DNA from 2 places in the Mycobacterium sp. Soil_C_30 genome. Region 2 is predicted to be linked to the other one. Evidence: riboswitches for the same ligand, from Rfam matches in the RefSeq annotation. Region 2 holds a riboswitch; the other holds the start of a gene.
What was found. A riboswitch is a leader RNA that binds a small molecule or an ion and turns the genes downstream of it on or off. The one in region 2 is predicted to bind cobalamin.
Positions count from the first base shown of each region.

Region 1: linked by a shared signal. The riboswitch ahead of AC3A6P_RS13180 (ABC transporter substrate-binding protein) and the one ahead of cobN (cobaltochelatase subunit CobN) in region 2 are both predicted to bind cobalamin.

Region 1 covers NZ_JBDGJH010000006.1:45,334-48,515, reverse strand. The annotation lists gene AC3A6P_RS13190 (transglycosylase domain-containing protein) at 1-201, shown strand, start outside; partial or broken gene AC3A6P_RS13185 (glycosyltransferase family 87 protein) at 198-1,781, shown strand; cobalamin riboswitch at 1,770-1,905, shown strand; gene AC3A6P_RS13180 (ABC transporter substrate-binding protein) at 1,940-2,911, shown strand; gene AC3A6P_RS13175 ((2Fe-2S)-binding protein) at 2,908-3,182, shown strand, end outside.
Region 2 covers NZ_JBDGJH010000004.1:370,110-373,291, forward strand. The annotation lists gene AC3A6P_RS09980 (cytochrome P450) at 1-1,237, shown strand, start outside; cobalamin riboswitch at 1,320-1,459, shown strand; gene cobN (cobaltochelatase subunit CobN) at 1,499-3,182, shown strand, end outside.

The sequences.
Region 1 (3,182 bases), on a different contig from region 2:
GCGCCGCCGACACCGCAGCCGGGCACGGTGATCCAGCCCAGTATCGAGATCGCGCCGGGTATCACCATCCCGCTGGGTCCGCCGACGACGGTGCCGGCTCCGGTTCCGGGTGGCGCTCCGCCCGTACCGGCCGCGCCGGGCGCTCCGGTGCCCCCGCCGGTCGACCCCAACGCACCGATCGTGCCCCCGCCGCCCCCGTGACGGAACCGGGGGGAGTGTCACCGCAGCGGTTGGCCACCGATACCCGCAGTGCCGACGATCGGGACCTGCCCAGCCGCAACGATGTGATGGTGTCGGCCATGTCCGACGTGGTCGGGGGACCGGTCGGACGGCATGCACTCATCGGCAGGCAGCGGTTGTTCACCCCGCTGCGGGTCATCTTCGTCATCGCCCTGGTGTTCCTCGCGCTCGGGTGGACCACCAAATCGCCGTGTCTGCAGACCGTGGGCACCGGCACCGCCGATCAACGCGTGGCCAACTGGGAGAACCAGCGGGCCTACTACTCGCTCTGTTATTCCGACACCGTGCCGCTCTACACCGCGGAGTTGTTGAGCCAGGGCAAGTTCCCGTACAAATCGAGCTGGCTGGAGACCGACGAGAACGGTCAGCCCCGCACCCAGTACGACGGCACCCAGGCCATCCGTTACATGGAGTATCCGGTGCTCACCGGCGTCTACCAGTACGTGTCGATGGCGCTGGCCAAGACCTATTCGGCGCTGACGCGGGCGGTCACCTGGCCGGTGCTCTCCGGTGTCGCCGAGGTGGTGATGTTCTTCAACATCGCCGCGTTCGGCCTGGCGCTGGCCTGGTTGGCGACGGTGTGGGCCACCGCGATGCTGGCCGGACGCCGCATCTGGGACGCCGCCCTGGTGGCCGGCTCGCCTCTGCTGATCTTCCAGATCTTCACCAATTTCGACGCGCTGGCAACGGCTTTCGCCATGGGTGGGCTGCTGGCGTGGGCGCGCCGAAGACCGGTGCTGGCCGGTGTGCTGATCGGCCTCGGGGTGGCGGCCAAGCTGTATCCGGCACTGTTGCTCCTGCCGATCGTGCTGCTGGCGGTGCGGTCGGGCCGTCTCGTCGAGGCCGGTAAGACGGTGGCGGCGGCGCTGGCCGCCTGGCTGGTGGTCAACCTGCCGATCATGGTGCTGTTCCCGCAGGGGTGGGCGGAGTTCTTCCGGCTCAACAGCCGCCGCGGTGAGGACATGGACTCGCTGTACAACGTGTTCGGCAGCTTCACCGGCTGGCGGGGTTTCGACACCGAGCTCGGCTTCTGGGAGCCGCCGGCGATTCTCAACAGTGTGGTTGCGCTGTTGTTCGTGTTGTGTTGTGCCGCAATCGCCTACATCGCGCTCACCGCACCTACCCGGCCCCGGCTGGCGCAGTTGGCGTTCCTGGTGGTGGCGGCGTTCCTGCTGACCAACAAGGTGTGGAGCCCGCAGTTCTCGCTGTGGCTGGTTCCGTTGGCGGTGCTCGCGCTCCCGCACCGCAGGATCCTGCTGGCCTGGATGACCATCGACGCCCTGGTGTGGGTGCCGCGCATGCTGTTCCTGTTCGGCGAGCAGAACAAGGGGTTGCCCGAGCAGGCGCTGACCACCACCGTCCTGCTGCGTGACATCGCCGTCATCGGGCTCTGTGTCCTGGTGATCCGGCAGATCTACCGCCCCGCCGACGACCTGGTGCGCTGGCGTGGCCGTATCGACGACCCGTCGGGCGGGGTCTTCGACCGGGCTCCGGACAACCCACCCTCGTGGTTGCCGGCCTTCCTCTCAGCTAAAGTCGGTAGCGCCGGTCAACCGATCGGCTCCGATGGACAAGCAGGAAGCCGGTGTGAATCCGGCGCGGTCCCGCCACGGTGACCGGGTAGCGAACCCGGAAGTCCGATACTGCCTCCACCGGATGAGCCTGCCCTGGGACGAGGACATCCCGGATGGAGTCACGCATGACCGTTCGCACACTCTGTGCCACCCTCACCGTTGTAGCGCTTCTCGCCGGCTGCAGTTCGGCAGCTTCGGACACCAAAGTCGAAGCGGCAGAGGGCTTCCCGCTCACCATCGACAACTGCGATGAGGCCGTCACCGTCGACGCGCCGCCGGCCCGGGCGGTCGGCTATTTCCAGCAGTCCACCGAGATCATGCTGGCGCTCGGATTACAGGACTCTGTGGTGGGCAATGTCTACCCGGACAATCCGCCGCTGCCGCAGTACCAGCAGGCCTACGACGACATCCCGTTGATCTCGGACAAGGACGCTTCCTTCGAACAATTGCTGGCGGCGGGCCCGGATTTCGTCTACGGCGGCTACCGCAGCGCGTTCGCCGAGTCGGAGGGCCGCGCCCGCGCGGCGTTCGCCGATGCCGGGATCACCACGTATCTCAGCCCGGAGGCCTGCGCGACGGGCCCGGTCCGGATGGATGACGTCTACGCCGAGATCGAGCGGGTCGCCACGATCTTCGGTGTGCCGGAACGCGCGGAGAGCCTGACGACCGAGATGAAACGCAGCGTCGACGACGCGCGCGCCGGCCTCGAGGGCGTGCCACCGCTGAAGGTGTTCGTCTACGACAGTGGCGAGGACTCGGCATTCACCGCCGGCGGCAAGGGAATCGGAACCCAGCTCATCGAATTGGCCGGGGGAACCAACATTTTCGCCGATCTCGACGAGGTGTTCGGCGACGTCTCGTGGGAACAGGTCATCGAACGCAACCCCGATGTCATCGTCATCTATGACTACTTCGGCGCGCCGGGGGTGGAGAACAAGAAGGAGTTCCTGCGGTCGCGGCCGGAGCTGGCCGACGTACCGGCGATCAAGAACAACAGGTTCGCCGACCTGACCCTGCAGGACACGGTGATGGGGGTTCGGGCGCCGTACGCGGTGGGCAAGCTGGCAGCGCAGTTGCATCCGGACCGCTTCCAATGACGTTGGCGGCTGCGCTCACCCGCGCCGCCCGGTTCGGCGGGTACTTCGAAGTCGGACTGGACGGGGCCGTTCCGGAGTTCGACCTCGACAGGACGCTGACGGCGGTGGCCGCCCGGCTCGGTACCGCCGAGTCACGGGTGGCGGCGTCCTCTCTGCAGTACGAGTTCGCCGAACGAGTGTGGGCGGTGTCGCTGGGGGCGTGGGCTTTCGGCCGCATCGTGCCGGACCTGACCGGGCTGCGGTACGGCGCCGGCGCAGACGGCAGGCTGGT
Region 2 (3,182 bases):
GGTGGTCACCGAACTGAACGACGAGACCCGGTTCTGCAAGCACCTCGGCCCGGACATGGTGGCGCTACGGGTCATGGGTGGTGACGGGTTGTTCACCGCCCACAACGACGAACCCAACTGGCGTAAGGCGCACATGCTGCTGATGCCGGCGTTCTCGCAGGCGGCCATGCGGAGTTACCACCCCACGATGCTCGACGCGGCCGCGGAGTTGACCGCCGCCTGGGATGCGCATGCCGACTCGGGGGAGTCCGTCGACGTCTCCGCCGACACCACCCGGGTGACGCTGGAAACCATCGGGCGCTGCGCGGCGGGTTACTCATTCGGCGCGTTCCACTCCGAGCAACCGCATCCTTTTGTGGAGCACATGGTGGCCGGTTTGGTGGGAGCTGACCGGCTGGGGGTGTTCCGGGCCACCTACCTGCCGAAGTTCGTGGCGAATCGTTATGAACGCGAGGTGCGCCGGCATGCCGACGCCATGCACCGGATCGCTGACGACATCATCGCCGGCCGGAGAGCCGAAGGGCTGGGGCACCACGATGATCTCCTCGAGATCATGCTGGCACCCAGCCCGGACTCTCCAGACGACGGCCGGCCCGCACTCGATGAGGCCAACATCCGCTACCAGTTGATCAACTTCCTGGTCGCCGGCCACGAAACCACTTCCGGTGCTTTGTCTTTCGCACTCTACTTCCTGTCCACCCATCCCGACGTGTTCTCCTGCGCCCGCGATGAAGTGGACAGGGTGTGGGGAGACGACGCACCGGAATTCGAGCAGATCGCCAAGCTGCGCTATGTGCGTCGTGTGCTCGACGAATCGCTGCGGCTGCAACCGACCGTGCCCGCCTACTACCGGTCGGCCCGGGAGGACACGGTGCTGGCGGGACGGTACGCCATCGGGAAGAACGAGTGGGTGTTGGCGTTGACCACTACGCTGCACCGCGCCCCGCAATGGACCGCGCCCGGCTTGAAGCCGGTGGACGGGTTCGACCCGGACCGGTTCGCCCCCGAACACCTGCGCGCCCGGCCGGCGCACCTGTACAAACCGTTCGGCACCGGCGAGCGCTCGTGCATCGGGCGGCAGTTCGCCCTGCACGAAGCGGTGCTGGTGCTCGGCTCGCTGATCAGGCGCTACGACCTGATCGCCGACCCGGATTACGAGCTGCAGGTGGCCGAGCGGCTGACTCTGATGCCGAAGGGTTTCCGGCTGGGGTTGCGCCGGCGACGCTCCCAGCGTTGAGACTGCGGTGACGCCGGTGTTCGGGCGGGTTTTGCGGGCGTGGCCGCAGTCTCGAACACCTGTGGTCGGCTCGGGCGGGCTTCTGCACTAGGCTGGTCGCGACACACCTCGTGGAGCAGGAACCCGGTGCGAATCCGGGGCGGTTCCGCCACTGTGAAGGCCACGGCGCCGTGAGGCCGCCGGTGGTCACAGCCAGACACTGGCCGCGAGGATCCACGGCGAGGGGCGCGAACCCCGGGGAGGCCGATCATGCCTGATGACATGACCCGTATTGCCCTGCTGTCCACCTCGGACACCGACTTGCTCTCGGCCCGCGCCAGCGGCGCGGCCTACAACCTGGGCAATCCCGCCCGCCAGCCGCTCGAGCCGGTGTTGGCCGGCGCCGACGTGGTGGTGATGCGGGTGCTCGGGTCCTCCGACGAGATCCGCACCGAACTGGAGACCCTGCGGGCCAGCGGCCTGCCGATGGTGGTCCTCGGCGGTGAGCGTCAGCCCAGCCCCGAGTTGATGGAGAACTCGACGGTGCCGATCGGGCTGGCGGCGCAGGCGCACGCCTATCTCGCCGAAGGCGGCCCGGCCAACCTCGGGCAACTGCACGCGTTCCTCTGCGACACCGTGCTGCTCAGCGGCGACGGCTTCGAGCCGCCGGCGGTGATCCCCGAGTGGGGTTATGGTCAGCGCCCCGAGCAGACCGACGGAGCAGCACGGATCGGCATCCTGTACTACCGGGCCCACGAGATCAGCGGTAACGCCGGGTTCGCGCACGCACTGGCCGACGCCATCGACGCCACCGGCGACGCGGTGGGTGTCCCGATCTTCGCGTCGTCGCTGCGCAGCGCTCCCGAGGAGCTCTACCAAGCGTTCGGCACGTTGGACGCGCTGATCGTCACCGTGCTCGCCGCCGGCGGGTCCAAACCGGCCGGGGTGAGCGCCGGCGGTGACGACGGCTCCTGGGACATCGAGCGGCTGGCCGCCCTCGACATCCCGGTGCTGCAGGGCCTGTGCCTGACGTCGTCCCGCGAGGACTGGGACGCCAACGACGACGGCGTGACCCCGCTGGACTCGGCGAACCAGATCGCCATCCCCGAGTTCGACGGCCGGATCATCACCGCGCCGTTCTCGTTCAAGGAGATCGACGAAGACGGTCTGCCGCACTACGTGGCCGACCCCGAACGGTGCGCCCGGGTCGCGGGGATCGCCGTCAACCACGCCCGGTTGCGCCGAGTTCCCAACGGCGAGAAGAAGCTTGCGCTGGTGCTCTCGGCGTACCCCACCAAGCATTCCCGCGTCGGCAACGCCGTCGGCCTGGACACCCCGGCTTCCACCGTGCGCCTGCTGCGCCGACTGGCCGCCGACGGCTACGACGTCGGCGACGGTTTCGGTGTGCTCGGTATCGAAGACGAGACCGAGGCCGGCGACCGGTTGATCCACACCCTGATCGCCGCCGGCGGTCAGGACGAAGAGTGGCTCACCACAACACAACTCACCGATGCGCACGTGACGGTGAGTGCCGAGCAGTACACCGCCTGGACCGCTGACGTGCCCGAGGGGTTGCGCGGAGAGATGCAACAAGCCTGGGGTCCAGCGCCCGGCAAGCTCTTCGTCAACGACGCGGGGCAGATCGTGCTGGCCGCGTTGCGGGCCGGAAACATCGTGCTGATGATCCAGCCGCCACGCGGTTTCGGCGAGAACCCGGTGGCGATCTACCACGATCCCGACATGGCGCCCAGTCACCACTACCTGGCCGCATACCGGTGGCTGGAGCACGGTTTCGGTGCGCACGCCGTGGTGCACCTGGGCAAGCACGGGTCCATGGAATGGCTGCCCGGCAAGAACGCCGCGCTGTCGGCCGACTGCGCCACCGACGCCACCATCGGCAGTCTCCCGCTGATCTACCCGTTCCTGGTCAATGACCCCGGTGAGGGCGCGCAGGCCAAACGCCGCG